DNA from 3 places in the Comamonas sp. F1-6 genome. Region 1 is predicted to be linked to each of the others. Evidence: predicted binding sites of a transcription regulator. Region 1 holds the regulator's gene; each other region holds the start of a gene.
The links. Region 1 encodes sigma-54, which starts transcription at its own class of promoters, with help from an activator protein. Its sites were predicted from a motif close to TGGCANGNAANCTGCTTT; they were not measured.

Region 1 (10,407 bases):
AGATCTGGGCAGGCAGCAGACCCTGCAGTGGCTGGCCGATGGGGCTGGCGTCCTCGGGCACATCCAGCCATTGGCACCAGGCGGGAGTGGCCATGAGCAGCAGCCCTTCGGCATTCCAGAGTGCACAGCCCTGGCCGGAGCGGCCCAGCAGATCGGCCAGATGGGCGGCAGAAACGGGTGAAAAGCTCATGACGGCGGGCGGCAGCGGATTTGTAAATGTGTTTTGCAAATCATAGGTTTAACGCCTGGCTCTGCCCAACAGCTCATGGCGCTGGCGAATAAGCGATATTCCTGCCTCAGGGAAAACGGTAAATTTTGATATAAACATATATAAACATCAAAGATTCACCGACAACTTGTGACTTCTAAGTAAGATATATCGCAATGAAGTCGCATGCGGGACAGGCATGCAGCGCTGATTGATGACTTTTATAGTGATAGCAGTCAGCGCTCTTGTTTAAAAAACTTTCGATAAAAACATTTGAGAAATCAAGACTGCTTGTGCGGTATGTGCTCTTGTATTAGTAGTGCACGCTACCGCAGCAGGAGACAACACGGACCAGACAGGAGCAGCGGTCATGGACAAACTCAAGGCATTTGAGTCTTTTGTATCGGTAGCGACCAGGGGCAGCTTGACGGCTGCAGCCAAGGCCGAAGGTGTGGCGCCCGCCATCATGGGGCGCCGTCTGGACGCTCTGGAAGAGCATCTGGGCGTCAAGCTCATGGTGCGCACCACGCGCCGCATCTCGCTGACCCACGAAGGCAGCGCCTTCCTGGAAGATTGCCAGCGCCTGCTCTCCGATGTGTGCAATGCCGAGGCCAGCGTGTCGGCCGGCGGCGTCAAGGCCACAGGCCATCTGCGCATCACGGCGCCTGCCGGTTTCGGCCGCCGCCATGTGGCGCCGCTGGTGCCGCGTTTTCGCGACCTGCACCCCGATGTCACCATCTCGCTGAACCTCAGCGACCGCGTGGTCGATCTGGCGGGCGAGGGCTTCGATTGCGCGGTGCGCGTGGGCGATCTGCCGGACTCGGCCCTGGTCAGCGTGCGCATCGCCGACAACCGCCGCCTGTGCGTGGCCACGCCCGGCTATCTGGAGCGCCGTGGCACGCCCAAGCACCCCAGCGAACTGACCCAGCATGACTGTCTGACGCTGTCGTCCGACGCCTCGCAGACGCGGGGCTGGGCCTTCCGCATCCCGCATCCCGAAAGCGGCACCAGCGAGGTCGTGCACTTCAAGCCGGGCGGCCCGCTGGACTGCTCCGATGGTCAGGTGCTGCACGACTGGTGCCTGGGGGGCTGGGGCATTGCCTGGCGCAGCACCTGGGAGGTGGAGGCCGAGATCGCCGCCGGTCGCCTCGTGCCCGTGCTGGAAGAGTTTGCCGCGCCTCCCAACGGCATCTTCGTGGTCTTCCCCCAGCGCAAGCACATGCCGCTGCGCGTGCGCATGTGGATCGACTACCTCAAGCACCACTACAACCAGCCGGACTTCTTTCGTCTTGGCGTGGATATCTGAGCGGGCCTGAAACGGTAGACAATGAACCGGTCGCCGTGGCCTGATACAGGCCGCTGAACCCGTCCTTTTTTCTACTGTGAAGCCATGACCTTTGAAGCTGTTCTTGCCAGCGCACATCTGCTGGCGATCCTGACCCTGGTGGTGTTTCTGACCAGCCAGGCCGCCCTGTGCCGTATGGAATGGATGAATGCCGCCGTGGTGCAGCGCCTGGCCAGGCTGGACATGATTTACGGCATTGCCGCCGTCATCCTGCTGCTGACCGGTATTGCGCGCCTGCTCTGGGGCGTCAAGGGCATGGGAGCCTATACGGCCTCGCCGCTGTTCCATCTCAAGATGACGCTGTTCGTCATCGCCTTTTTGCTCTCGCTCAAGCCCACGCTGACCTTCCGCCGCTGGAAGAAGGCGCTGGATGCGAGCGGTCAGCTGCCGGCGCCCGAGGAAATCAAGCAGACCCGCAAATGGGTGATGTGGCAGGGCCATGTGGTGCCGGTGATCGCCGTGGTCGCCATCTTCTGGGCGCGCGGCATGTAATCTGCCCCCAGACCCCGCAAAAGACAAAGGCCGCTGCAAAGCGGCCTTTTTCACGTCTGCGGCATTCAGAACGTGCCGCGCAGCGTCAGCATCACAGCCAGATCCTGGTGGTTGATGTCGCGCTCGCAGGTGTTGCGGTTGAAGGTTGTAGCCGGCAAACAGGTTCCAGCCGCGGCTGAGCTCGCCGCTGAACGTGGGCATGGCCTGCATTCGGGGTTCAAGCGAGAATGACTTCCATTTGCGCAATGACTGGGTGTGGCCGGCGAAACATGCGGATACTGCCCTGCAGCCTGTGAACCGGCCCAGGAACAAGGGTGTGGCGCCAGCGATTCGGCAGGACTTGAATCCGGCACGTAAAATCCCGCGATGCTCTCCGTCAAACAGGAATTGCTCGCAGCCCTGGCTGCTGAGCTCGAAACACTCTCGCCCGGCGCCGGCGCACGCGCTGCGTTTGAAAACCCCAAAGTGGCAGCCCATGGCGATTTCGCCTGCACGGCGGCCATGCAGCTGGCCAAGCCTCTGAAGGCCAACCCGCGCGCCCTGGGCGAGCAGCTCAAGACCGCGCTGGAGGCTACAGCCGCCTTCCAGCAGTGGGTGGATGCGATTGAAATCGCGGGTCCGGGCTTTCTCAACATCCGCCTCAAGCCTGCTGCCAAGCAGGAGGTAGTGCGCGAAGTGCTGGCGCAAGCCCAGAAGTTCGGCTACCAGGCCGATCGCGGTGAAAACATCCTCGTCGAGTTCGTCTCCGCCAACCCCACCGGCCCTCTGCATGTGGGCCATGGCCGCCAGGCTGCGATCGGCGACGCCATCAGCAACCTCTATTCCACCCAGGGCTGGAAGGTTCACCGCGAGTTCTATTACAACGACGCGGGCGTGCAGATCGACACCCTGACCAAGAGCACCCAGCTGCGCGCCAAGGGCTTCAAGCCTGGTGACGAATGCTGGCCCACCGACAGCGAAAACCCGCTGGCCAAGAATTTCTACAACGGCGACTACATTGCCGACATCGCCAAGGCTTTCCTGGCCAAGGAAACCATCAAGGCCGATGACCGCGAGTTCACCGCCAACGGCGATGTCGAGGATTACGACAACATCCGCCAGTTCGCCGTGGCCTATCTGCGCAACGAGCAGGACAAGGACCTGCAGGCCTTCAACCTCAAGTTCGACGAGTACTACCTCGAGTCCAGCCTCTATGAAAACGGTCATGTCGAAGCGACGGTCAACCGCCTGATCGCCAACGGCAAGACCTATGAGCAGGACGGCGCGCTGTGGCTCAGGTCCACCGACTACGGCGACGACAAAGACCGCGTGATGCGCAAGACTGACGGCGGCTACACCTACTTTGTGCCCGATGTGGCCTATCACATCCAGAAGTTCAAGCGTGGCTTCACCAAGGTGGTGAACATTCAGGGTACGGACCACCACGGCACCATTGCCCGCGTGCGCGCCGGCCTGCAGGCTGCCGATGTAGGCATCCCCGAGGGCTACCCCGACTACGTGCTGCACACCATGGTGCGCGTGGTGCGCAACGGCGAAGAGGTCAAGATCAGCAAGCGCGCCGGCTCCTACGTCACGCTGCGCGATCTGATCGAGTGGACCAGCAAGGATGCCGTGCGCTTCTTCCTGCTTTCGCGCAAGCCCGACACCGAGTACACCTTCGACGTGGATCTGGCCGTGGCCCAGAACAACGACAACCCCGTGTACTACGTGCAGTATGCCCATGCGCGCATCCAGTCCGTGCTGCGCGCCTGGCAGGAGGCCGGCGGTGCAGGCCTGGCGGCACTCAAGGATGTGGACCTGTCCGCTCTGGAAGGCCCGCAGGCCCAGGCGCTGATGCTGCTGCTGGCCAAGTACCCCGAGATGCTGACCGCTGCTGCCGAAGGCAACGCACCGCACGACGTGACCTTCTACCTGCGCGATCTGGCCTCCAGCTATCACAGCTACTACGACGCAGAGCGCATTCTGGTGGACGACGAAAAGGTCAAGCTCGCACGTCTGGCCCTGGTCGCTGCCACGGCCCAGGTGTTGCACAATGGTCTGGCGGTGCTGGGTGTGAGCGCACCCGAGCGCATGTAATCCCAGTTTTCTGTCCATCGGTCGCCTTGCCGGCCTTGCCTGTCAGGGGTCGATGGATCTGAGAATGGAATAACTGAAGCAGAAAGCGTTAAGCGACTGATATGAAGAACCAGCAACGCGGTGGAACCATCCTGGGGCTTATCTTTGGCATGGTCATCGGTCTGGCTGCGGCCCTGGCCGTGGCCATCTATGTGACCAAGGTGCCGGTGCCCTTCCTCAACAAGGGTGGAAACAACACTCAGCGCGATGCGGCCGAGGCCGAGCGCAACAAGAACTGGGACCCCAACGCACCGCTGCAGAGCCGCCAGCCTGCACCGCCCCCGGTGACACCACCAGTTCCTCCGAGCGACGTGACGGTGTCGCCGCCCACACCTGCGGTACAACCTACTGCAACCGGCGGAGTCACCACGCCGCCGCCCTCTACGCCGGAGAAGCCTGCCAAGTCCGCATCGGGTGATCCGCTGGGTGATCTGGTCAAGGAGCGCTCCGCAGCAGCCGACAAGGCAGACAAGGCGCGTGCAGACAAGGAAAAGGCGGCCGCGCAGACGGCATCCTCTTCGGACTCTGCGTTCAACTACTTTGTGCAGGCCGGTGCTTTCCGCGGCCAGAGCGAAGCGGAAGCGCAGCGTGCCAAGCTGGCCATGCTGGGCTGGGAGTCGCGCATCAGCGAGCGTGAGCAGAACGGCATCACCGTTTTCCGCGTGCGCGTGGGGCCGTTCAGCAAGCGTGACGACGCCGAGCAGCTCAAGGGCAAGCTCGACGGTGCGGGCGTGGACTCGACTCTGGTGCGCGCGGCCAGATAACAAGGCCCCTTGAGGCGCTGCGCGCCGGGGGACTGCAGCTTAGCTGCGGGGCGGCCCTTGCTTGAGGCCTCTGGCTTGTGCCATTGGTAGTTTTGACAACGCTGAACTTTTTTGGGCCTGTTGGCTCTGATACTGCAGACCTGATACAGGAGTTTGTTTAGATGAAACGTCGCGAATTCTCTCTGGCTGCCTCGGCAGCTGCTGCCGGTGCCCTGACTCTGGGTGCCTCCTCCAGCTGGGCCCAGGGCGCTGCGCCCAAGGAAGGCAAGGACTACATCAAGCTCGGCAAGCCCGCCAGCGTGAGCGCGCCGGCCGGCAAGGTCGAGGTGGTCGAGTTTTTCTGGTACAGCTGCCCGCATTGCAATGCCTTCGAGCCCCAGTTCGAAGCCTGGGCAAAGAGCCAGCCTGCCGATGTGGTGGTGCGCCGCGTGCCCGTGGCTTTCAATGCCTCTTTCGTGCCACAGCAAAAGCTGTACTACGCCCTGGAGGGCATGAACCTGCTGCCCCAGCTGCACGCCAAGGTGTTCCGCACCATCCACGTGGATCGCAATCTGCTCAAGACCGATGACGCCATCTTTGACTGGGTCGGCAAGCAGAGCGTGGATCTGGCCAAGTTCAAGGAGGTCTACAACTCCTTTACCGTGGCCAATCAGGCGCGCAAGGCCGCTCAGCTGCAAAACGAATATGACGTGGAAGGCGTGCCCGCCATGGGTGTGGCCGGCCGCTACTACACGGACGGCACCAAGGCCGGCAATATGGAGAATGTGCTGCGCGTGGTCAATGCGCTGGTCGCCTCCAGCCGCAAGGCCTGAGATCAGGCAGCAGACGCCAGTGACGTTTGACGTCCAACAAGCCCGCCGCCGTGCGGGCTTTTTTGTGGGTGTTTTTTACGCAAGTTGCAAAAAGGGAATGACTACAATGGATGCAAGAAACGTGCCTTCCATGAAAAAAACACTCCTACCTCTTGCGCTGGCCTGCGCCCTGGCAGCAGCGACCGGCATTGTCCATGCCGAAAAAGCCGACAGCGCCAAGCCCATGAATATCGAGGCGGATGCGTTGCGTCATGACGAGCTGCAGCAGACCAGTGTCTTTACTGGCAATGTGGTGATGACCAAGGGCTCCATCGTGCTGCGCGGTGCTCAGCTCGATGTGCGGCAGGACGCCGAGGGCTATCAGTACGGTGTGATCAAGGCCGAGGCCGGCAAGCGAGCGTTCTTCCGCCAGAAGCGCGATACCGTGGCCGGTCAGCCCGAGGAGTTCATCGAGGGCGAAGGCGAAGTCATCGAGTACGACGGCAAGGCCGATATCGTCAAGTTCATCCGTCGTGGCGAGATGCGCCGCTACCGTGGCGGTCAGCTCAGCGATCAGGTCACGGGCTCCATCATCGTCTACAACAACATCACCGACGTCTATACCGTCGATGGCCAGAAGACCAGCGGCGGCCTGCCGAGCTCCTCCGTGGGACAGGGCGGCCGTGTGCGCGCCATCATGGCGCCCAAGGACGGAACGCCGGGGGCACAGCCCAAGCCTGCAACACCTGCCACGCAGCTGCGCCAGAGCATGACGCTGGGCGGCGAGAAAGCCGACGAGAAGAAATGAGCGAGCCGACTTTCTCCAGCAGCCGCAGCGGCGAGTCCGACAGCCGCCTGGAGGCCAAACATCTGGCCAAGTCCTACGGCAGCCGCAAGGTGGTCAAGGATGTGTCCCTGTCCGTGCAAAAAGGCGAGGTCGTCGGTCTGCTCGGCCCTAATGGAGCGGGCAAGACCACATCGTTCTACATGATCGTGGGCCTGGTGCGCAGCGACGGCGGCGAGATCTTCATCGACGGCCAGCCGGTGGGCGGCATGCCGATTCACCAGCGTTCGCGCCTGGGCCTGTCCTATCTGCCCCAGGAAGCCTCCATCTTTCGCAAGCTCAGCGTGGAAGACAATGTGCGCGCCGTGCTGGAGCTGCAAAAGGACGAGCAGGGCAAGGCGCTGACGCGCGACGAGATCGAAAAGCGCCTCACGGGCCTGCTGCAGGAGCTGCGCGTCGAGCATCTGCGCCAGTCGCCGGCGCTGGCGCTGTCAGGCGGTGAGCGCCGTCGCGTGGAAATTGCCCGCGCCCTGGCCACGCAACCGCGCTTCATTTTGCTTGACGAGCCTTTTGCCGGCATCGACCCGATCGCGGTGATCGAGATCCAGCGCATCATCGGCTTCCTCAAGGAGCGCGGCATCGGCGTGCTGATCACCGACCACAACGTGCGCGAGACGCTGGGCATCTGCGACCACGCCTTCATCATCAGCGACGGCCATGTGCTGGCCGAAGGCACGCCCGAGGAGATCGTGGAGAACGCCGATGTGCGCCGCGTCTATCTGGGCGAACATTTCAGGATGTGATGACCCCCACGCTCCCTCACTTTGTGCGGTCGCTGCCCCCAGAAGGGGCCCTGACCGGCTGCGCCGAGGTTTGCCTTGAGGTGGCCCGGCGGCAAACCCGTAGCACTGCGCGCGTTTGCAATGATTGTCTGGGGGCCGCGCCTCGATGAAGCCAGGTCTCTCGCTACGCGTTTCGCAGCATTTATCGCTTACGCCGCAGCTGCAGCAATCCATTCAGCTGCTGCAGCTTTCCACCCTGGAGCTGGCGCAGGAAGTCGAGCAGATGCTGGTCGACAACCCTTTTCTGGAACGTGCGGGCGATGAGGCCGAAACTGCGGGAGATGCTCCTGTAGATGTAGCTAATAGCGCCAGTGAATATAGTACTTCAGATGGTATTCATGCTGAAAGAGATGCATCGCAAGCGCAACAAGCTACTGAAACGGTAGCGGAGGCATCAAACCCCGAAACCCCTGAAACGCTGAACTGGGAGGCCGAGGGCCTGGACGGCCAGGACGGGGAATGGGGTGGCGAATCCAGTAGCGAGTGGGATACGCCCTCGGCCAGCAGCTCCACGCGCAACCGCGATGGCGATGACGAAACCGATGCCATCGATCTGGCGCGCGAGCACCAGAGCCTGACCGACTTTCTCCATCGTCAGGCGCTGAGCCTGCATCTGGGCGCGGCGGACATGGCGGCGCTGCGCTTTCTCATCGAGTCGCTCAGCGACGACGGCTATCTCGAGGATTCCCTGCAGGAGCTGGCGCAGAGCCTGGCCGGCGACGACCTGGAAGAGCGCGAGGAGCTGGAGCAGCACTTTGTCATTGCTCTGAAGCTGCTTCAAAGCCTGGAGCCCGTGGGCGTGGGAGCGCGTGATCTGGCCGAGTGCCTGCAGCTGCAGCTGCGCGACCTGATCCGCACCGCCGAGGACGAGGGCACGACCGAGGCGCATATGAACCGGCTGCTGCTGGCGCAGGCCATCTGCGCGCAGCCCATGGACCTGCTGGCGCGGCGCGATCTGCGCAAGCTCACCAGCCTGTGCGGCGCACGCGAGGAGCAACTGCGCGAAGCCATGGCCCTTATCGCCAGGCTGGAGCCGCGTCCGGGGCGCCGCTTTGTCGACGTGGAGCGCCATATCGTGATCCCCGATGTCATCGTGCGCCCGGTGCGGGCCGGCTCGGGGCGGGCGGACTTTTCCGTGCAGCTCAACCCCGAGGTCATGCCGCGTCTGCGCGTGCACGACATCTATGCCGGCGTGCTGCGTCGCCACAAGAACAGCGACGGTCATGCGGCGCTGCAGCAGCAGCTGCAGGAGGCGCGCTGGTTCATCAAGAACATCCAGCAGCGCTTCGACACCATCTTGCGCGTCTCCGAAGCCATCGTGGAGCGGCAGAAGAACTTCTTTGTGCATGGCGAGCTGGCCATGCGCCCGCTGGTGCTGCGCGATATTGCCGATACGCTGGGCCTACACGAGTCCACCATCAGCCGCGTGACCACCGCCAAGTACATGGCCACGCCCCAGGGCACGTTCGAGCTCAAGTATTTCTTCGGCTCGGGCCTGGGCACGGAAACCGGCGGCAGTGCCTCCAGCACGGCCGTGCGTGCGCTGATCAAGCAGTTTGTCGATGCCGAAGATGCCAAGAAGCCGCTGTCGGACGCCAAGCTGGCCGACATGCTCAAGGAGCAGGGCATCGAGTGCGCGCGCCGCACCGTCGCCAAGTACCGCGAGCAGCTCAAGATACCGACGACCACGCTGCGCAAGGCGCTGTAGGGCACCGCAGAAACAAGAAAGCCGCTGATGCATCGCACAGCGGCTTTCTTGTTCTGTATTTAGGGCGGCAGCCTTGATAAGGCATTCTTCAAGTAAGGGGCCGCCGCGAGCAAGAGCCACCCTTGCGGCGATGCTGCCGTCCCCCTTGGGGGCGCCCGGCCAGGGGAAGGCGCGTAGCGCCTCAGGGGGTTATCAAGAAACCAACCACCAGATAAACCAGACCAGCACGCCGATCATCAGTCCGAACTTGAGGATCTTGTAGAAGGTCGGATTCCAGTCGCGGAAGGCGCGGCGGTACTTGCCGGCATAGAACGAGATCTTGAACAGCTTGCTGATCATGCCGCGCGGGTCGCCCTCGTTGTTGGGCGAGCTGGCGGCGGCCACCACGTTCTTGCCCAGCCAGTGATTGAGCCACTGGGCAAAGCCATTGGTCATGGGGCGCTCCACATCGCAAAACAGCACGATGCGGTTGCCTTCCGAGCGGTTCTCGGCCCAGTGCATATAGGTTTCGTCGAAGATCACGCCTTCGCCTTCGCGCCAGCTATAGGGCTTGCCGTCGACCTCGATCATGCAGCGGTCGTCGTTGGGGGCCAGCACGGCCAGGTGATAGCGCAGCGAGCCCGCATAGGGGTCGCGGTGCAGATTGAGCTTGGCGCCGGGCGGCAGTTCGGCAAACATGGCGGCCTTGACGCTGGGAATCGACTTCACCAGGGCCGTGGTCTTGGGGCACAGCTCCATGGCCGAAGGGTGGGCATCGCCGTACCACTTGAGGTAGAAGCGCTTCCAGCCGGTCTTGAAGAAGGAGTTGAAGCCTGCGTCGTCGTTGTTGGCGGCGGCCTTGATCTGCATGTTCTTTTGCAGATTGACGGCTTCCTCGCGGATTTCACGCCAGTTGGCCTGCAGCGGCGCCAGCTCGGGGAAGGTGCTGGTGGGCAGATAGGGCGTGCGCGGCACCTTGCTGAACATCAGCATGAAGACGTTGAACGGCGCTGTGAACGTGGAGTGGTCAAACAATTGCTTGACCACCTTGTGGCGCACCTTGCCGCGCAGATGCATGTACAGCCCGCAGCCAAAGAAAAGCAGCACCAGTGCCAGAACGATTATTTTTGCCATAAGGGCCAATTTTACCGGGGGCACCCCGGCGGCCACCATGGGGGCAGGTCAAACAGAACCGGGGTAGGGGAATATCAAAAGCAATAGCTGCCGGCGCTTGACGGCCAAGCGCAGCAGCCCGCTTGTTAGATGTTCAAGGCAGAGCCAGTACGGCGCAGTTGCACAGATCCGCGCTCTCGAACGCCGTTGTGTCGCCCGCTTTGAGGCCCGGCACGGGGAACAGCCGCACCGTCAGCGGCTTGTTG
Region 2 (10,407 bases), on a different contig from region 1:
CACAAGGCGCCAGACCAGGGGCAGAGGCTGTCCGCACAGCGCTTTGCCCAGCTAGTGCAGCGCTGCCGCATGGCCAAGGAGCAGTTGCTGGTGCAGAACGCGCCCGAGCAGATCGGCATCACCTTGCTCGGGGGCGGCAGCAAGCTGATGGCGGCGACTCAAAGCGTCACGCTGACTCGTGAGCAGGTGCTGCAGTCGGTGGTCGAGGGCTTTTTGCCGGTCGCGCAGATCAGCGATATGCCCGCCAGGCGGCAAGGCGCGCTGCGCGGCTTTGGCCTGCCCTATCCGGCCGATGCGGCCATCAGTCGTCATCTGGCACATTTTCTCGCCCAGCATGCGAGTGGGGGCCTGCCCGATACCGTGCTGCTCAACGGCGGCGTGTTCCATGCCCATGCAATGGTTCAGCGTCTGACGCAATTGCTTGGCCGCTGGCGCGGCAGCCCGGTGCGCGTGCTGCACAACCCGCACCCGGACTGGGCCGTGGCGCGCGGTGCGGCAGCCTACGGGCTGGCACGCCATCAGGCCGAGCTGGCGGTGGCACAGATTGCTACGCCCAACCTGCCCGAAGCACAGGCCGGGCAGGCGTCGGCAGCGATCAAGACCATGGTGCCGCGCATTGGTGGCGGTTCGGCACGCAGCTACTGGCTGCTGCTGCCGGGCAAGAAGGGCGAGGCGCCCCAAGGCCTGTGCCTGCTGCCGCGTGGCACGGAGGAGGGCGTGCGCATGGTGCTCTCTGGCCGGCGCTTTGCGCTCAAGCTGGGCCAGGCCGTGCGCTTCAATGTATTGGCCAACAGCCTGAGCCATGTGCCAGCTCAGGCCGGCCAGATTGCACCTTTGATCGGCGAGGGCTGGGTGGAGCTACCGCCCCTGGCCACGGTGCTGCCCGCGCCCGAAGGCCGGGCCGCAGCCCAGGTCGAGGTGCAGCTGCAAGCCTGCATGAGCGAGGTCGGCACGCTGGAAGTGCGCTGCGTGGCAGTGCAGGATGCGGGCCAGTCCTGGCTGCTGCCCTTTGCTGTACGCGGTGCTTCGGCTTCGGAACCCATAGCTGACAGCGCCGGTGAACAAAGCGCTGAAGGCCCAAAACAGTCTAATTCTTTGGCAGCCAGGCTGCCCGAAGCCGTGGCCCTGGTGGAGCGCATCTTCGGCACGCAGGCGCAGGAAGTGACGGCCCGGGAAGTGCGCCAGCTGCGCCAGTCGCTCGAAAGAATCCTCGGCCCGCGCGAGGACTGGGAGCTGGGCCTGCTGCGAGCCCTGTTCGATGCGCTGCTGGCCCGCTCCAGGCGCCGCCGCCGCACGGCCGACCATGAGCGCGTCTGGCTCAATCTCGCAGGCTGGTGTCTGCGCCCCGGCGTAGGGGCGCAGCTCGATGGCTGGCGCATAGACCAGGTCTGGGCCTTGTATGGCCAGGGTCTGGGTCATGCCAAAGAGGCCGCCAACTGGACGGAGTGGTGGGTGTTCTGGCGTCGCGTGGCTGCGGGTCTGAACGAGGCCCGGCAGATGGAGCTGCTCGAAGACGTGGCCGGCCATATGCACAAGGCCGTGCAGCAGAACGCGCGCGGCAAATCCAGTCATGGCAGCTATGACGACATGCTGCGCCTGTTCGCGGCCATGGAGGCCGTGCCCTGGCAGTACCGCCAGGAAATGGGGCAGTGGATGCTGCAGCGCCTCAGGCGCGAGGATGAAACCGTGCAGACCTGGTGGGCCATAGGTCGCCTGGCGGCACGCCAATCGCTGGCCGCCAACGCCCATCTGGTGATGCCGCCCGACGCGGCGCTGGAGTTCCTGAACGCCACGTTGGCCCAGGACTGGCGCAAGAACGAAACCGCGATGTTTGCCGCCGTGCAGATGGCCCGCATGACGGGCGACCGTGCGCGCGATCTGCCCGATGCCGTCAGGGCGCAGGTGCTGGAGAAGATGCGCAGCAGCGGTGCGCCAGAGCGCTGGATGGCCATGGTCGAGCAGGTGGTGCAGATGGAGGCAGAGGATCACAGGCGCAGTCTGGGCGACAGTCTGCCGCCGGGGCTGGTGCTGCTGTGAAGAGGCTGTGCGGCTGCGGCCAGGCTTTTGGTCACTGCATTTGCAGGAGGCAGCCCCTGCCAAAGACGATGGCCGAACAGTGAGTGCTGTTCAGGCCGCCCGGCGAGCGATGCAAGAATGACCTGTTGCATGGTGCGACAGGCCGGCGTGGAGGGCTGGCAGCATCCATGTCCACCACCACAGGAAGTTATTGCCATGAAGTTTGAAGAAGCTGCGCGCACCGAGATGGCGCGAAACGCTGTTTTTATCTCTGCAAACCAACGCCGCTCGCTGCTGTTGGCAGCGGTGGCTGCCGTGGTGATGGCGGCTCCTCTGACGCAAGCACTGGCGCAGGGCGGCAACTGGCCTGCCAAGCCGATTACCTTTGTCGTGCCCCAGGCACCGGGCGGTGCCAACGATGTGATTGCGCGTGCCGTGGCGCAGGGGCTGGAGAATTCGCTGGGCCAGCCCGTCATCGTGGAAAACCGCGCCGGCGCCAACGGCAACCTGGGCACCGGGCAGGTGGCGCGCAGCGCGGCCGACGGCTACACCTTTCTCGTGACGGCGCAAAGCGCCTACACCATCAATCCGGCGCTGTATTCCAGGGTGCCGTTCGATCCCATCAAGGACTTCACTCCCGTGATGCAGCTGGCCGTCGCGCCTTATCTGCTGGTGGTGAATCCGAACTTCCCCGCCAGGAATCTGGACGAACTGGTGGCCTATGCCAAGGCGCATCCGGGCAAGGTTGAATACGCTTCTGCCGGCAACGGCACGCTCAACCATCTGCTGGGCGAGATGCTGAAAAAGCAGAAGAACCTGAGCCTGCTGCATGTGCCTTACAAGGGGGCATCGGCCGCCGCCACCGATGTGGTGGCCGGCCAGTTGCCGGTGACCTTTGGCAGCTTTCCCGGCGTGATGCCTTTTGTCAGCAGCGGCAAGCTGCGCGTGCTGGGTGTGGCGTCCGACAGGCCCACATCACTGGCGCCCGAGATCCCCGTGCTGGGCAAGGGCCTGGCCGTGACCAGCTGGTACGGCTTGTTTGCACCGGCCGGTACGCCGCAGCCGGTGGTGGACAAGCTTTATCAGGCCGTCAAGACCGTGCTGGCCAGGCCCGAGATGGCCGAACGCCTCAAGACTCTGGGCGCAGAGCGCGTGGAGTCCACGCCGCAAAGCTTCAAGGCCATGCTGCCGGCCGAGCTGGCGTACTGGAAGCAGGTGGTCAAGGACTCCGGCGCGCATATCGACTGAAGGGGACGACAGCTTGTTGATACATCCGGCCGCTGCCGGGCCCTTGCGTCGCTCACGGGCGGGCTTGACCCTGCTCATTGCGGCGGTCATTGCCATCGGGCTGGCCTCACGCCGGGGCTATGTGCCCTTTCCCGCCGTGCTGGGCAATTATCCGGGCGATGCGCTCTGGGCCTGGGTGGTGCTGCTGTGCGTGGCCTGGCTGCGGCCGGCCATCACGCGCGGCAAGCTCATGGCCTGTTCCCTGGTCATCGCCTTTGCCATCGAGTTCCTGCAGCTCTATCGGGCCCCCTGGATGCAGGCCCTGCGCGCCAACAAGCTGGCCTATCTGGTTCTGGGCAATGGCTTCGATCCCCTGGATTTGCTGGCCTATGTCGTGGGCATCGGTGTGGGCGCCATGATGGACTGGCTCTGGCAGAGGCGGCAGCGTCGCCTTGCCTGAGATGGCATGAATCGTGCTCGTCGTTCATGGCATCAACATGACGACAAGCACTACCCCATGAAAACGCCTCTGCACTATCTGGTGGCTGCAAGGCAAAGCGAGATTGCCGAGCTGGAGCAGATCAGCCGCGCCAGCAGCCTGGTGGCGAGCGTGTCCGAGCTCGTTCATGCGCTGCAGAAAGAGCGCGGTCTCTCGAATATCTTTCTGGTCAGCGGTGGAGCACAGGCGCAGCAGAGCCTGCTCGATCATGGCCGGCATGTGGACCGGGTCATGGAGCGAGTCTGCCTGGCGCTTGAAGAGCTGGGTGCGCGGGCGCCGGGTGCGCATGGCGCTCGCCTGTTCAACGCGATCGCCAATGCGCTGCAAGGCTTTGAAGCCCTGCCGCTGCTGCGCCGCCGGCGCGATGCGCTGCAGCTGAGTGCCGAGGATTGCACGCAGGCGTTGATCCGCATGATTGCGGCCTGCCTGACCGTGGTGTTCGAGGCGGCGGACAGCGCTTGCGATCCCGATATCGCGAAATTGCTGGTGGCGCTGTTTCATTTCATGCAGGGCAAGGAGCTGGCGGGTCAGGAGCGCGCCACGGGGGTTGCGGCGTTTACCGTAGGGGGCGGCAAGTCGGAGCGTCAGCGCCATTGGCTGCATCTGATCGAGTCTCAGGAGCGCTGCTTTCAGGTGTTTGCAGACTTCGCCAGTCCCTCGGGGATGGAGCGCTGGCAGCAGCAATGCGGGGCCTGCCCCGATATGACGGTGATCGAGAGGCTGCGTCGAATGGGCTGCACGGCGGGGGACGGCGTGCTGCTGGACCGTAGCCTGAGCTCGCCGTGGTTCGAGGCCTGTTCCAGCCGGCTCGATGCCATGCACCAGATTGAGGCATTTCTGGCCCATGAGCTGCAGGAGCAATGCCTGTGCAAGCTTGAGCAGGCCCGTACAGCGCTCTGCCAGCAACTGGCGCTGCTGGAGATGCAGCCGCAGCCTGGGACTCGTGCCGAAGCGGCTGCGGCCTTTCTGGGGGCCACGCAGTCAGCCGCCTCCTTGCCTGCGGAGGGTGCGTACGGGTTGCAGCTCGAGAAAAGCATTGTCTTGCTGGTGCAGGAGCAGTCCATGCGCTTGCAGGACATGCAGACCGAGATCGACAAGGCGCGCGCCACGCTCAAGGAGCGCAAGACTATAGAGCGGGCCAAGGGCGTGCTCATGAACTACCGCCAGCTCAGTGAGGGCGATGCCTACAAGCTGATCCGCCAGACGGCCATGAACCAGAACCGGCGCATGCTGGATGTGGCCGAGGCCATTCTGGCCACGGTGGACTTGCTGCCGGGTAGCACCAATTCATAGCCTTGGCCGCGCGGTGTTTGTTGCGCTGCACCAAATATGAGCCAAAACCGGAGGCGCAAAGCCTGCTCCGTCTCTGATCAAGGTCTGGCATGGTTTGTGCATGACTGTTGATGTCAAGCAGACCAAAGGCGGTCGCGCTTAAAGCGTTATTACGAGTGACCTGGGACAACGGCGTCCTTTTCTCCTCACACCCGAGGAGGGAAGGGCGCCTTTTTGTTTTCCGGATCGCCTTCACCACGATTCTTGATGGAGTTTTCTCATGAGCCAGCGCCTTTCTTCGACTACTGTTCCCGTACCGGAGCCCGTATCTGCCGGTGGCCGGCGTGAGTTTCTGCGCGTGGCCGGTGCTGCCGCCCTCTATGGCACGCTGGGACACCATGGCGCCTGGGCCGCAGGCTCCGACGCACCGGAGAAGAAAGAAGTCAAGATAGGCTTCATCCCGCTGACCGATTGCGCCAGCGTGGTCATGGCCTCGGTGCTGGGCTTCGATCAGAAATACGGCGTGAAGATCGTCCCCAGCAAGGAGGCGAGCTGGGCCGGTGTGCGCGACAAGCTGGTCAATGGCGAGCTGGACTTCGCCCATGTGCTCTACGGCCTGGTCTACGGCCTGCATCTGGGTGTGGGGGGGCCAAAGAAGGACATGGCCGTGCTCATGAGCCTGAACAACAACGGCCAGGCGATCACGCTGTCCAAGGCCCTTGCCGACAAGGGCGCGGTCGACGGAGCCAGTCTGGCCAAGGTCATGGCCAGGGAAAAGCGCGAATACACGTTTGCCGGTACCTTCCCCACCGGTACCCACGCCATGTGGATGCATTACTGGCTGGCGGCTGCGGGCATCAATCCGTTATCCGAGGCCAAGCTGATCACCGTGCCGCCGCCCCAGATGGTGGCCAATATGCGCGTGGGCAATATGGATGGCTTCTGCGTGGGGGAACCCTGGAACCATCGCGCCATCATGGACGGCATCGGTATTACGGCCAACACCACGCAGGACATCTGGAAGGATCACCCCGAGAAGGTGCTGGGCACCACGGGCGAGTTCGCGCAGAAGAATCCCAACACCTGCCGCGCCGTGATGATGGCGATTCTTGAGGCCGGCCGCTGGATTGACGCCAGCCTGCAGAACAAGACGAAGATGGCCGAGACCGTGGCCCAGAAGTCGTACATCAACACCAGTGTGGACGCCATCAACCAGCGCATTCTGGGCCGCTACCAGAACGGCCTGGGCAAGACCTGGGACGACCCCAACCACATGAAGTTCTTCAACGACGGGGCCGTGAACTTCCCGTATCTGTCGGACGGCATGTGGTTTCTCACCCAGCACAAGCGCTGGGGTCTGCTCAAGGCCCATCCCGACTATCTGGCCGTGGCCAGGCAGATCAACCGCATCGACCTCTACCAGCAGGCGGCAAGCCAGCTCAAGGTCAGCGTGCCCAAGGATGTGCTGCGCACCAGCAAGCTGATCGACGGCGTGGTCTGGGACGGCAAGAACCCTGCCCAGTACGCCGACAGCTTCAAGATCAAGGCCTGAGGCCGCCATCCGACAGGAGAACCATCATGGTCAGTGCCGTACTTCACGCGCCGCTCGAACTCGATCCCCCGCACGATCCGCAACTGGCAGCCCAGGCGGCCAATGATGCGCTGCTCGAAACCTCAAAAGAGATAGCTGCTGGCGCAGAACTTGTAAAGGCTGAAGTGCAAAAAGATATCAAACCCCAAGCGATGGTCACGGCTCCGGTTGCGGTGGCACCCAGCCGCTTGCGCCAATGGGCTGAACAGCTATTTGCTCAGGTCCTGCCGCCGCTGCTGGGGCTGGCGCTGCTGGTCGGGCTGTGGTCGCTGGTATCGAGCAGCACAGGCAAGAGCATTCCGACCCCGGCCGAGACCTGGGAGCAGGCCCTGCAGGTGTTCAGCGATCCCTTCTACCGCAACGGGCCCAACGACCAGGGCGTGGGCTGGAATGTGCTGTCCTCGCTACAGCGTGTGGCCCTGGGCTTCGGTCTGGCGGCACTGGTCGGCATTCCTTTGGGCTTTGTGATCGGGCGCTTCGGCTTTCTGTCGCGCATGTTCAATCCCTTGATCAGTCTGCTGCGCCCGGTCTCGCCGCTGGCCTGGCTGCCGATCGGCCTGCTGGTGTTCAAGGGAGCCAATCCGGCAGCCATCTGGACCATCTTCATCTGCTCGATCTGGCCCATGGTCATCAACACCGCGGTAGGCGTGCAGCGTGTGCCCCAGGACTATATGAATGTGGCGCGCGTGCTCAATCTGTCGGAGTGGAAGATCGCCACCACCATTCTGTTTCCTGCCGTACTGCCCTATATGTTGACGGGCGTGCGCCTGGCCGTGGGCACGGCCTGGCTGGTGATCGTGGCCGCCGAGATGCTGACGGGCGGCGTGGGCATAGGTTTCTGGGTCTGGGACGAGTGGAACAACCTCAACGTCAAGAACATCATCATCGCCATCTTCGTGATCGGCATCGTGGGCCTGGTGCTGGAGTGGGTCCTGGTCAAGCTGGCTTCGGCCTTTACGTTTGAAGAGGTCAAGACTTAACCCACCCCTGAGCCGCGCCTTCGGGCGCGTCACCCCCCCTCAAGGGGGGCACCACCGGTGGCCCGGCAAAGCCGGCGCCACGGCGGCCTCGGAAAAAAGCAAGGAGTACCTCATGCATACATCTCTCAGCACCAAGTACATCGAGATCCACGGGGTGGAGCAGACCTTCAAGACCGCCAAGGGCCTGTTTCCCGCGCTGCGTGACATCAATCTGAACATTGCCAAGGGCGAGTTCGTCAGCCTCATCGGGCATTCGGGCTGCGGCAAGTCGACGCTGCTCAATCTGATTGCCGGCCTGACCATTCCTACGGGCGGTGCATTGCTGTGCGCCAACAAGGAAATCAAGGGCCCTGGCCCCGAGCGTGCGGTGGTCTTCCAGAACCATTCGCTGCTGCCCTGGCTGAGCTGCTGGGGCAATGTGCACCTGGCCGTGGAGCGTGTCTTCGGCAAGCGCGAAAGCAAGGCACAGCTGGCGCAGCGCACCGATGCGGCGCTGGCCATGGTGGGTCTCAGCCATGCGGCGCAAAAGCGCCCCGGCGAAATCTCGGGCGGCATGAAGCAGCGCGTGGGCATTGCGCGTGCCCTGTCCATGGAGCCCCAGGTGCTGCTCATGGACGAGCCCTTCGGTGCCCTCGATGCCCTGACACGTGCCAAGCTGCAGGAAGAGTTGCTGGAGATCGTGGCTCGGACCCAGAGCACCGTGGTGATGGTCACGCACGATGTGGACGAGGCCGTACTGCTGTCCGACAAGATCGTGATGATGACCAACGGTCCCGCTGCCACGATTGGCGAGGTGCTGCATGTGGCACTGCCACGCCCGCGCAGCCGGGTGGAGCTGGCCGAGGATGCCCAGTATCAAAGCTACCGCAAGGCGGTGATCGACTTCCTCTACACGCGCCAGGGCCACGTGGAGAAGGCGGCCTGAGTCCTGGCCTCGATGTCTGCTGCATGGCGCCTTGGGGCGCCATGTTTGTTTGGTGCACAGCAAAGCGGCAAACAGGCACAAAGATGGTGCATCTCTTTCTTGCCTGCCGCATTCCGCGAGACGACAGAGCTGGCACGGCAATTGCATGTTCTCAATCGTGGCCAAGGTCGGCCACAGGGTGATGGTGCAAGGCTGGACCAGAACCCAAAAGACAAAGACGTCTACATGCTCATGCAAGTCATGAAGCATGCAGACGTCTTTTTTGTTGCCGGGCCGTTTCAGGACACAAGCGCCTTTTTGGAGGTGCTGCTGCCAAATGCAGCGGTTCTGCGCGGAAGGCCTTTTTCGCAAGCCCACGGGGACTCAGATGAAAAAATCCAAACTGGTCATGATTGGTAACGGAATGGCGGGCGTGCGCGCGCTGGAAGAGCTGCTGGCCATTGCCCCCGATCTGTACGACATCACGGTCTTCGGCGCCGAGCCGCATCCCAACTACAACCGCATTCTGCTGTCGCCAGTGCTCGCCGGCGAGCAGACGCTCGGCGATATCGTGCTCAACGACTGGTCCTGGTACCAGGACCACCATATCCTGCTGCACGCCGGCTATACCGTGACGGCCGTGGACCGAGCCCGGCGCATGGTACATGCGGTCAATGCCCTGGGTGAGACCGCCAGCGCCGAGTACGACCGCCTGATCATGGCGACAGGCTCCAAGCCCTTCATCCTGCCCATTCCCGGCAAGGACCTGGAGGGCGTGCTGGCCTACCGCGACATCGCCGATACCGAGGCCATGATCGAGGCGGCCAAGACGCTCAAGCATGCGGTGGTGATCGGCGGTGGCCTGCTAGGACTGGAAGCGGCCAACGGCCTCATGAAGCGCGGCATGCAGGTCACCGTGGTGCATGTCGGCGACTGGCTGATGGAGCGCCAGCTCGACGATCAGGCGGGCCGCATGCTGCAGAAATCGCTGGCCGAGCGCGGCATGCAGTTCTGCATGCAGGCGCAGACCAAGGAGCTGCTGGGTGATGCAGACGGCCGCGTGCGTGCCGTGCGTTTCAAGGACGGCAGCGAGATCCCGGCCGAACTGGTGGTGATGGCCGTGGGCATTCGCCCCAGCACCGAACTGGCCGAGTCCATGCATCTGCATGTGAACCGCGGCATCGTGGTCAGCGATACGCTGCAGACCGTGACCGATCCTCGCATCTATGCCGTGGGCGAATGCGCGGCACACCGAGGCATTGCCTACGGGCTGGTGGCGCCCTTGTTCGAGCAGGGCAAGGTGCTGGCCAACCATCTGGCGGAGTTCGGCATCGGCCGCTACCTGGGTTCGCTGACCTCGACCAAGCTCAAGGTCACGGGCATCGATCTGTTCTCTGCAGGCGATTTCCAGGGCGGCGGCGATACCGAGGAAATTCTCATGAGCGACCCCTATGCGGGGGTCTACAAAAAGCTGGTCATCAAGGACGACAAGCTGGTCGGTGCCTGCCTGTACGGCGACACGGTGGACGGCAGCTGGTACTTCAAGCTGCTGCGCGAGGGCCGCAGCGTGGCCGATATCCGCGACAAGCTGATGTTTGGCGAATCCAATCTCGGCGACACCGGCCACCAGGGGCAGAGCAAAGCTGCGGCCATGGCCGACGGCGACGAGGTCTGCGGCTGCAATGGCGTGACCAAGGGCGCGATCTGCAAGGCCATCAAGGACAAGGGCCTGTTCACGCTCGATGATGTGCGAAAGCACACCAAGGCCAGTGCCAGTTGCGGCTCCTGCACGGGACTGGTGGAGCAGATCATCATGTTCACGGCCGGCGGCGACTACTCGGCGGCCCCCAAGACCAAGGCCATGTGCGGCTGCACCGACCACGGGCACCAGGCCGTGCGCGACGCGATCGCTGAGCAC
Region 3 (10,407 bases), on a different contig from region 1:
TGGGTGCCGGCCCCGGCGACCCCGAGCTGCTGACCATCAAGGCCGCCAAGGCCATTGCCGCAGCCAGCGTGCTGTTTGTCGACGATCTGGTCAGCGATGGTGTGATGAGCCACGCCTCGCCATCTGCCCGCGTGGTCTATGTGGGCAAGCGCGGCGGCTGCAAGAGCACCCCCCAGGCCTTTATCGAAAAGCTCATGATTGCTGCCGTGCAGGACGGCGAACGCGTGGTGCGCCTCAAGGGCGGGGACCCCTTCATCTTTGGCCGTGGCGGCGAAGAGGTCGAACATCTGCGTGAGGCCGGTATCGAGGTGGATGTAATCAATGGCATCACCTCCGGTCTCGCGGGCCTGACCAGCCTGGGCGCCCCGCTGACCCACCGCGACCGCGCGCATGGCGTGCTTTTCATGACCGGCCATGCCAAACCCGGCGACAGCGGCCCCGACTGGCGCCAGATTGCTGTCACGGCCCATGCGGCCAAGCTGACGCTGGTGATCTACATGGGAGTGAGCAGCGTGGAGCGCATCAGCAGCGAGTTGCTCAGCGGCCTGCCCGGCAGCACGCCCGTTGCCGTGATCCAGCATGCCAGCCTGCCGCAGCAGCGGCATGCGCTGACTTTGCTGAAGGATTTGCCGCAGAGCATTGCCGAGCATCAGCTGGGCAGCCCCAGCATCATCATCGTCGGCGATGTGGTCCAGGGTATTGCCGCCTGGCAGAACCAGCCCCAAGCCTTGCCGCAATCAGCGGCCGCCTGAGACTGGACCGCCCCCGGGCTGTCCCGCAACCCAGGCTAGCGGCGACCCGACTCAGGGCGTACGAGTCTCGGCGAAGCGCTCGGCCAGCTCCTTGCGCAGTTCCTTGCGGATGATGGCGGCGTCCCAGCGGCGCTTTTCCTCGTCGGTTTCGAGCTGCAGCGGAGGCACGGGGGCAGGCTTTTTGTCATCGTCCACGGCCACCATGGTGAAGAAGCAGCTGTTCACGTGGCGCACCACCTGGCTGCGAATCTCCTCGGCAATCACCTTGATGCCGATTTCCATGGAGGACTTGCCGGTGTGGTTCACGCTGGCCAGAAAAGTCACCAGCTCACCTACGTGGATAGGCTGCAGAAACATCACCTGATCCACGCTCAGCGTCACGACATAGCGGCCCGCATAGCGGCTGGCGCAGGCATAGGCAACCTGGTCCAGCAATTTCAAGATGGCGCCCCCGTGCACATTGCCGGAGAAGTTGGCCATGTCAGGCGACATGAGCACGGTCATGCTCAGCTGGTGGGATGGTGTATTCATGGGGCGCGATTCTAGAAGTGATCCGGAACGCACGCTGAACCCTTGCGCATACCCCAATGGGACAATGGGCTGCAGATATAAACAAGTACCGACTTACACCGTGCTGTAAGTCTCAGGAGTGCGTCTTGCAAGTTCTGTTTCCCAACCCCTTCGGCCAGCCCGCCGCCAGCGCACAGGAAGTTGCAGCGCTGCAGGCACACATTGGCTTCTCAGATGCTTATGCGCAGTTTCTGATCACACAGAACGGCTTTTCCATGTATGCGCTGGAACAGGCCTCAGACCACGCCAGCTATCTTCATGACAGCACCGAGATTGCCAGCGAAAGCCACGCCAACTTTGCCGACCTCTTCAGCTTTGGCGCGCAACAGCATCAGGAAGACCTGAAAACCGTACAGTCCGAATTTCTGCTGGCCCGCTGGTTCGTGGCCATTGGCCACGACCAGGGTGGCAACCCATTTGTGGAAGTTCTGCACGGTCGGCACAAAGGAAAGATCGGCAGTCTGGACCACGACCTTTTTCTGGGCGCCAGCGATCTGCAGGAATTCTTCGGCGATATGGAGCTGGAGCATATTGCGGCACTCAGCCTCGCCGATCAGGCCGACGCACTGTGCGACTCCAAGCTGGGCCTGATCTGGTTTCACGCCAGTGACCTGAATCACTTTACGGCCTGCTGCATTCACTGCGACGACGGTTTCTGGGGCTTTGTAGTGGACGAGCCCAAAATCTGAGGCATCTGGGACAATCGCGGCCTTGTTCTTGCTCCATCGCTCTGCCTGCCGTGTCCTCCTCTTCACAGGTCCCCTTCCAGATTTTTGACGCCATCATCATCGGCGCCGGTGCCGCCGGCCTGTTCTGCGCGGCCCAGGCCGGCCAGCAGGGCCTGAAGGTGCTGCTGATCGATCATGCGCCCAAGGTGGCCGAGAAGATCCGCATCTCGGGCGGCGGACGCTGCAACTTCACCAACCGCGATCTGGACGTGCGTGCGCCGCACAAGCATTTTGTGGGGCAGAACCCCCAGTTCTGCCGCTCGGCCCTCTCGCGCTTCACGCCTGCCGACTTCATCACGCTGATGGACAGGCATGGCATTGCCCACCACGAAAAGCACAAAGGCCAGTTGTTTGCCGACCATTCGGCCGAGGACATCATCGCCATGCTGCTGGCCGAGTGCAGCGCGGGCGGCGTGCAGCGCTGGCAACCTTGCCAGGTCAAGAAAGTAGTATTTTCGTCATCAAACCAAGATACAGAAAGCGATTGCAGCTATCAGATTGAAACCGATCGTGGCCTGGTAGAGGCCACCAATCTGGTCATTGCCACCGGCGGCCTGAGCATTCCCAAGATAGGCGCCACCGACTTCGGCTACCGCCTGGCCCAGCAGTTCGATCTGCCGCTGATCGAGCGCACGCCTGGCCTGGTGCCCATGACCTTCGACGGCGAAGGCTGGCAACCCTACGCGGGCCTGGCCGGTCTGGCCCTGCCCGTGGAAATCAGCACCGGCAGTAAAAAGGAGCGCATGAGCTTCCACGAGGATTTGCTGTTCACCCATCGCGGCCTCTCCGGCCCTGCGGTACTGCAAATCTCCAGCTACTGGAAGCCCGGCACCCCGCTGCAGATCAATCTGCTGCCTGGCGTGGATCTGGCAGAGGTGCTGGCCCAGGCCAAGCTCCACTCGCGCAAGCTTGTGGCCAACGAGCTGGCCGCCCACCTGCCCGCGCGCCTGGCCGATGCCTGGGTCAGCCGCATGCCCGAGTTGCAGCGCCCCATCAACGAGGCCAGCGACAAGGCCCTGGCCAGACTGGCCGAGCAGCTGTCGCGCTGGGAGATCACTCCCACGGGTACCGAGGGCTATAAAAAAGCCGAGGTCACGCTGGGCGGCGTGGACACCAAGGTGCTGTCCCAGCAAACCATGGAATGCAAGACCCGGCCGGGCCTGTACTTTATCGGCGAGGTGGTGGACATCACCGGCTGGCTGGGTGGCTACAACTTCCAGTGGGCCTGGGCCAGTGCCGCCGCCTGCGCCCAGGCCATGGCGGAAAAGCAATCGGTCATGGCTTGAGCGACTGGAACCGAAGCGCCTGCCGCCATGAAAAAAGGATGGTTGAGCCATCCTTTTTTGCTGCCAGCGCCTCCGGCGCACCATCCGGTCAGGCAGAAAACTCCTTGCCTTCATAGTGCTCGGGAACCTTGAGCTGCCCCGAGGCGATGGCAGCCGACGCCTTGGCCACGCGCTCGCGCACAGCGGCGGCCACGCCCTGGCCCATTGTCAGGCGTACGGCCGCCGGGTCGCTCAGACCAATCTTGCGAATACCCGGGCCGGGCGCACCGCGCTCCTGCATGTCCTTGACGGCCAAGAACGCGCCAATGCCCACATCGGCCCAGGCGGAAGCGACGAACACCTGCGGGTCCACCGTGGTCCAGTCGATCACATTGCCAATCTGGCGCGTGCCCGCTTCGCGGCAGGCCTGAGTCACGCCATCGCGGCCGGAGTTGAGCATGGTGAAGATCACATCGGCACCGGCAGCCATCTGAGCCTTGGCAATGCGGTGCGACAAAGCGTTGTCGTCCTGATCGCCCGAGAAGTTCGTCAGCAGCTTGACCCTGCGGTCGGTATCGCGCACACCGGCCGCATAGGCAGCACGCCCCTTGAGCCCCGGGGGCACGCGAATGCCCGACATATGGCCGACCACACCGGTTTTGGTGGTCAGCGCCGCCAGCACGCCCGCCAGATAGGCCGACTCTTCCTGCAGCACGTCATAGCTGCAGAGATTGCCTCCCTGTACCGCGCCCTGGGTCACGACGAACTGGGTTCTGGGAAAGCGCGCTGCGACTTCGGCTGCGGCCTGATTGTTCTGCCCGCCATGGGCAATCACCAGTTGCGCACCCTGCTCCGCAAGCTGTGCAAGAGCCGGCACCAGCAACTCCTTTCTGGGCGCCATGCCGTCGAGAAAGCGGGTCTGCACGCCCAGCTCCTGGCGTGCTTTTTCCAGGCCGCGCCAGCCGGCCTCCATAAAGCCCTTGTCGCTGCGCGAGCCCGCAAACAGACCGCCCACCACCAGGGAACCGCCGGATGCGGCAGGCCCGGAAACTCCGGCCCTGCCGGCACAGGCCGTCAATGCCAGCAAGCCCGGCACGGCTACGGCCGAAGCCATCCATTGGCGACGCGAAATAAATGAGAAATGAGAAGCGCTGGACAAGATGAAAGCTCCTTGAACACAGAAAAACAGCGACGCGCACAGGCACGAAACCCACTTATTCCTCGACCTCGGTCACGAAATAAAGCCTCCAAACTGTATGCAATTTCCGTGCACACGGTGCTCCCAAGAAACCCCAGCGCCGGGCTCGGCTGTCCTGGCGCCTGGGCAGCACCGTGCTCTTGCATTGCGCATCCGGCCTCGCTCCGCAATACACGCGACTTGAACGCGCCGACAGTCCAAAAGGCACAATGGCGGTGCCTGAATCTGGTCTGCGACAACGCCCTGCCTGCTGCCGCAAAACCATGCACGCGCGACCGATGCCGAATTGCTTCACGCCCCATTCAAGACGCAGCCCAAGTCTTGGTCTATAATGCTCGACTTTGCTGGCATTACCCCGTCGGCCATACTAGTTAAAAAGTGGCGGGGAAACCGCTGTTCACGGCTCTCAGGCCCGATCTTCCCGAGAACCCTCTGTCAGCACAGATATATCTGGAAATTAAATGACTACCATCCGCGTCAAAGAAAACGAGCCCTATGAAGTTGCCCTGCGCCGCTTCAAGCGCACCATCGAAAAGCTGGGTCTGCTGACCGATCTGCGTGCTCGCGAGTTCTACGAAAAGCCCACAGCCGAGCGCAAGCGCAAGAAGGCTGCTGCCGTGAAGCGTCACTACAAGCGCGTTCGCAGCATGCAACTGCCTAAGAAGCTGTACTAATCGTTGATTAGGACCAGTCGGCCTTAAAACAGCCGCAAACCCGCGCTCGGGACGCCAGGCGCGGGTTTTTTGTTTTCTGGCCACTGCCAAGCCTGCCCGGCTGCGCAGTGACCTCCCAGCGCATGGACAGTCAGCGTCCGTTCGCCCACCCCAAGGAGAAAGCCATGAGCCTGAAAGCCCAGATTACCGAAGACATGAAGACCGCCATGCGTGCCAAGGACAGCGCGCGCCTGGGCACCATCCGCCTGCTGCAGGCCGCGATGAAGCAAAAGGAAGTGGACGAGCGCATCGAGCTCGACGACGCCGCCGTCATCGCCATCGTCGACAAGCTGATCAAGCAGCGCAAGGACTCCATCGCCGCCTTCGAAGCCGCCAACCGCAGCGATCTGGCCGATGTGGAAAAGGCCGAAATGGAAGTGCTCAAGGTCTATCTGCCCGAACGCATGGGCGAGGCCGAGATCACCACAGCCGTGCAGGCCATCGTGGCCGAACTGGGTGCCTCCGGCCCTGGCGACATGGGCAAGGTGATGGGCGCCGTCAAGGCCCAGCTGGCCGGCAAGGCCGATATGGGCCTGGTGTCCGCTGCCGTGAAAGCCGCGCTGACCCAATAATTGGCAACCGGCCTGAGCCGTCACGCGGCATCAGGCTCAAAAACAGAAGCTGCTTGCGCTTGCTGTACATATCTTTCAAATTAAAAACAGTCTGAAATTCATGTATATCAAACGATAGCAGCTTCTTTTTTTATAGCATTTCTGAATCCCATGGGCGCCTGTTTGCTGAAGAACTCCTGCAGGAACTCGACGCAGACCCGCACCTTGGCCGAGCGCTCCAGCCGTGTCGGATAGACCGCCCAGATATTCGCCTGCTGCTGCCACTCGGGCAGCAACTGCAGCAGGCTGCCGGCCTGCAGATCGGCCGCCACATCCCAGAGCGAGCGCAGCACGATGCCATGGCCGTCGCGCGCCCATTGCACGGCCATCTCGCCATGATTGGTGGACAGCGGCCCGGTCACTTTCACGCTGCGCTCCTGACTGCCCGAGCGCAGTTTCCAGACACCGAAGGGATGGTCACGCTCCTTGATGACCAGGCAGTCATGCGCAGCCAGCTCGTCGAGCGTGCGCGGGCTGCCGCGCCGCTGCACATAGGCCGGGGCCGCACACAGCACGCGATGGTTGTCGGCCAGATGCCGGGCAATCAGGTGCGGGGCGATCTCGTCGCCCACGCGTACGTCTAGATCGAAGCCCTCGGCCGCAACATCGACGATGCAGTCAAACACCTCCAGGCGCAGCTGCAGCGCCGGATATTGCGCAATCAGCTGCGACAGCGCGGGCGCCACCACATTGCGACCAAAGCCGAAGCTGGTGGACACCCGCAGCAGGCCGCGCGGCTGGCGCCGCGTCACATCCACCTCCTGCAGCAGATGCTCGACCTCGTCCAGAATGCGCTGCGCCCAGTGGTAGACGCGCTCGCCCTGCTCGGTGACAGCTACCCGCCGTGTGGTGCGATGCAGCAGCTTCACGCCCAGCTCCTGCTCCAGCAGGCGGATGCGCTTGCTGACAAAGGCCGGCGAAGCATTGTGCGCGGCCGCAGCCTCGGCAAAGCTGGCTTTGCGCACCACGGTGGTGAAGACACGCAGGTCTTCGGGCGAGGGCATTTTCTGCACGATCTGTAAACAATCAGGCCACGATCAGTCAATTGTATTCAGTTATGTAAGGTGCAGAATACCGCCAGGCACAGGCTGAGCCGCTGCCTCGCCACCCAACACATTCACGAGAGAGCACCATGTCCACTCCCAAAAAGATTGCAGTCATCGCCGGCGACGGCATCGGCAAGGAAGTCATGCCCGAAGGCCTGCGCGCGCTGGAAGCCGCAGCCAAGCGCTTCGACCTGCCGCTGGAGTTCCACCATTTCGATTGGGCCCATTGCGACTACTACGCCGAACACGGCCAGATGATGCCCGACGACTGGAAGGCCCAGCTCTCGGGCATGGACGCCATCTTCTTCGGCGCCGTGGGCTGGCCCGCCACCGTGCCCGACCATGTCTCGCTGTGGGGGTCCCTCCTCAAGTTCCGCCGCGAATTCGACCAGTACATCAATCTGCGTCCGGTGCGCCTGTTCGAAGGCGTTCCCTGTCCCCTGGCCGGTCGCAAGCCCGGCGACATCGACTACTACGTGGTGCGCGAGAACACCGAAGGCGAATACACCTCGCTGGGCGGCGTGATGTTCGAAGGCACAGACCGCGAGATCGTGATCCAGGAATCGGTCTACTCGCGCAAGGGCGCCGACCGACTGCTCAAGTACGCGTTCGATCTGGCCCAGAGCCGCGCCAAGAAGCACGTGACCCTGGCCACCAAGAGCAACGGTATCGCCATCAGCATGCCCTGGTGGGACAAGCGCGCCGACGATGTGGCCAAGGACTACCCCGAAGTCACGCTGGACAAGCAGCACATCGACATCCTGACCGCGCGCTTCGTGCTTCAGCCCGGCCGCTTCGACGTGGTGGCCGCCACCAATCTGTTTGGCGACATCCTGTCCGACCTGGGTCCCGCCACCACGGGCACCATCGGCCTGGCACCATCGGCCAACCTCAACCCCGATCGCAACTTCCCCTCGCTGTTCGAGCCCGTGCATGGCTCGGCGCCCGACATCTACGGCAAGAACATCGCCAACCCCATCGCCATGGTCTGGTCAGGCGCGCTGATGCTGGACTTCCTGGGCCGCAGCGAAGGTGCCTGGCGTCAGGCCCACGACACCATCGTGGCTGCCATCGAGCACACGATCAAGGCCGGTCCGCTGACGCCCGATCTGGGCGGCAAGGCCGATACCACCGAGGTGGGCAAAGCCATCGCGGCGGCCATCGCCAACGCCTGATGACTCCTGGCTGGCTGCGGCCGGCCTGATTCAAGATGAGAAGCACCCCGTGCAGACAGGACCTGCACCTGGGTGCTTTTTCACGCCTGCGCCGCCAGGCCACCGGCTGCGGCGCGGCTTCAGCCCGGGGATTTGGCTTTGGCTTGCGAAGCCGGTTTTCTGGCCGCCCGGGCCTGGGCATTGCGCTGCGCAGCGGCCTGCACCAGCGCCTGGAACGCTGCGCCGTCGAGCGCTTCGCCGACATGCAGGTCTATGGCCCGGCGCGTGGCTCCTTCAAGACTGGCATTGAACAGGCCGGCCGGATCGGCCAGGGCCGCGCCATGCGCGAAGGTCAGCTTGACCACGGCCTTGTAGGTCTCGCCCGTGCACAGAATGCCGTCCTGCGACCATACGGGCGTTCCACGCCATTTCAGTTCTTCCACCACGGCGGGCAAGGCCTCGCGGATCAGCGCCCGCACGCGGGCCAGCATGGCGCCGCGCCAGTCGTCCAGGCCGGCAATCCTGGCATCGATCAGAGCCGAAGCCTCGGGGCCGCTGACAGGTTCGGCCGAAGGTGCAGGCATGGGTAGCAAGGCAGTCATAGATGGGTCTCCATGGTTGGACCTGGAACCATGTCCGGCACAAGGCTCAAGACATGGGACAAGGATTGCACCACGGTAGCACGCCAGAGCAGAGCGGTCCCAGAGTGCCAGCCCGCCCTATATCAGGCTCATACCAGGCTCAGCCCAGCTCCCCCGCAACCTCGCGCAGGCATTCGACCAGCAAGCCCGTGGTCGGCGTCAGCGGCTGGCCACGCAAGGTGATCAGCCCCACGGGCGGCAGATCAATGGGCACGACCAGATCCAGCATGGCCAGTGTACCCAGGGCAGCATGGCAGCGGGCCACGCCACGCGCCATGAAGGCCACGGCCCCGCGCTGGTGCACAAAGGTCAGCTGCGAGAGAAAGGACGCAGTCTCCACGATGTCGGCCGGCGGATGCAGGCCGTGGGCATAGAACTGCTGCTCCAGCTTCACACGCAGCGAGGCCCAGGGCGGCGGCAGCACGCAGGGATGCTCCGCCAGGGCCTGCCAGCTGGCCGCGCCCGGCGCCAGCAGCGCATGCCCAGGCCGCACCACGGCCACCATGGGATCGTCGTACAGCGCCTCGGTCTCCAGATCGGGCGCGGCATAGCCGGGCTCCAGCCGTCCCACGAACAGATCCAGTTCGCCCAGGCGCAGTTTGGGCAGCAGGCGCGTCAGATCCCCCTCCTCCACCATCACCGTGGTCTGGACCGAACGCGCCTTGAGCCGCTCCACGGCGCGCGCCAGCAGCACCGGCGTGGCCACCACCATGGCCCCCACACTGGCGCGCCCGCGGGCACCGCTGGCCTCGGCAGCCATCTCGTCGCGCGTGCGTTCGAAACCGGCCAGCACCGAGCGTGCAAAACGCACCATGCTGACACCGGCTGCCGTGGGTTCGGTGCCGCGCGTGGAGCGCTCGAACAGAGCCATGCCCAGCATGCGTTCGACCTCGGCCAGAGTCTTGGAGACGGCAGGCTGGGTCACTGCCAGAAACTCGGCCGCACGGCCCAGGTGGCGGAACTGGTCCAGCGCCACCAGCAGCTGCAGATGGCGCAGCTTGAGGTTGGAGCGCAGCACACGATCGATCTTGCTCATGGGGCTTCATTACCTAATAGTTATGAAGAGAGTCTATCTTTTCATTGGATTGTCATGGAGCAGTTTTGAACAATCGGGGCTGGCAGTTCATATAACGACAGGAGACAAGCGATGATCCCCCCACACAGCAGCCGACGCAGCTTTGTGCTCGGCACCCTCGGCGCAGCCACGCTCGGCACTTCCACCCGCCTGCTGGCCCAGACCTGGCCCGAACGCCCCATCACCTTCATCTGCCCCTGGCCTGCCGGCGGCACGGCCGACCAGTCCATGCGCGCGCTGTGTACCGTGGCCAGCCGCATCCTGGGCCAGGCGATTGCAGTGGAAAACCGCGCCGGAGCCTCGGGCATGATCGGCTCCAAGGCCCTGGCCTCGGCGAAGCCCGATGGCTACACCATCGGCCAGATCCCGATCTCGGTCACGCGCTTCTCCCAGCTGGGCACGCTGCAGGCCGATCCGCGCAAGGACTACACCTATATCGCGCGTACCTCGGGCCAGACCTTCGGTATCGCCGTGCCGGCCAACTCGCGCTTCAAGACCCTGCAGGACTTCGTCGCCGCCGCCAAGGCCAAGCCCGGCAGCATCACGTACGCCCACGCCGGCGTGGGCGGCGCCACGCATGTGGGCATGGAAGAATTTGCGGCCGCAGCCGGCATACAGCTCAGCCACGTGCCCTACAAGGGCGGCGCCGAGGCG

Region 2: AAIL66_RS13635 (CmpA/NrtA family ABC transporter substrate-binding protein) is a predicted target of sigma-54. The motif match lies at 5,121-5,138, and genes of this name have one in related genera.
Region 3: AAIL66_RS08420 (BMP family protein) is a predicted target of sigma-54. The motif match lies at 4,571-4,588, and genes of this name have one in related genera.

Annotation. Positions count from the first base shown of each region.
Region 1 covers NZ_JBCPWN010000030.1:22,703-33,109, reverse strand. The annotation lists gene AAIL66_RS22110 (sensor histidine kinase) at 1-190, opposite strand, end outside; gene AAIL66_RS22105 (LysR family transcriptional regulator) at 579-1,514, shown strand; gene AAIL66_RS22100 (DUF2214 family protein) at 1,599-2,045, shown strand; gene argS (arginine--tRNA ligase) at 2,412-4,121, shown strand; gene AAIL66_RS22090 (SPOR domain-containing protein) at 4,223-4,924, shown strand; gene AAIL66_RS22085 (thiol:disulfide interchange protein DsbA/DsbL) at 5,086-5,736, shown strand; gene lptA (lipopolysaccharide transport periplasmic protein LptA) at 5,867-6,523, shown strand; gene lptB (LPS export ABC transporter ATP-binding protein) at 6,520-7,302, shown strand; gene AAIL66_RS22070 (RNA polymerase factor sigma-54) at 7,448-9,049, shown strand; gene AAIL66_RS22065 (aspartyl/asparaginyl beta-hydroxylase domain-containing protein) at 9,242-10,162, opposite strand; gene AAIL66_RS22060 (DUF711 family protein) at 10,296-10,407, opposite strand, start outside.
Region 2 covers NZ_JBCPWN010000012.1:10,637-21,043, reverse strand. The annotation lists gene AAIL66_RS13655 (Hsp70 family protein) at 1-2,037, shown strand, start outside; gene AAIL66_RS13650 (tripartite tricarboxylate transporter substrate binding protein) at 2,233-3,264, shown strand; gene AAIL66_RS13645 (DUF2809 domain-containing protein) at 3,278-3,703, shown strand; gene AAIL66_RS13640 (nitrate- and nitrite sensing domain-containing protein) at 3,761-5,035, shown strand; gene AAIL66_RS13635 (CmpA/NrtA family ABC transporter substrate-binding protein) at 5,295-6,566, shown strand; gene ntrB (nitrate ABC transporter permease) at 6,593-7,585, shown strand; gene AAIL66_RS13625 (ABC transporter ATP-binding protein) at 7,698-8,510, shown strand; gene AAIL66_RS13620 (hypothetical protein) at 8,523-8,909, shown strand; gene nirB (nitrite reductase large subunit NirB) at 8,878-10,407, shown strand, end outside.
Region 3 covers NZ_JBCPWN010000006.1:92,718-103,124, forward strand. The annotation lists gene cobA (uroporphyrinogen-III C-methyltransferase) at 1-752, shown strand, start outside; gene AAIL66_RS08405 (acyl-CoA thioesterase) at 804-1,283, opposite strand; gene AAIL66_RS08410 (SMI1/KNR4 family protein) at 1,409-2,011, shown strand; gene AAIL66_RS08415 (NAD(P)/FAD-dependent oxidoreductase) at 2,062-3,336, shown strand; gene AAIL66_RS08420 (BMP family protein) at 3,425-4,474, opposite strand; gene rpsU (30S ribosomal protein S21) at 4,975-5,187, shown strand; gene AAIL66_RS08430 (GatB/YqeY domain-containing protein) at 5,352-5,798, shown strand; gene AAIL66_RS08435 (LysR substrate-binding domain-containing protein) at 5,906-6,841, opposite strand; gene AAIL66_RS08440 (tartrate dehydrogenase) at 6,970-8,058, shown strand; gene AAIL66_RS08445 (DUF1801 domain-containing protein) at 8,178-8,639, opposite strand; gene AAIL66_RS08450 (LysR substrate-binding domain-containing protein) at 8,779-9,714, opposite strand; gene AAIL66_RS08455 (tripartite tricarboxylate transporter substrate binding protein) at 9,826-10,407, shown strand, end outside.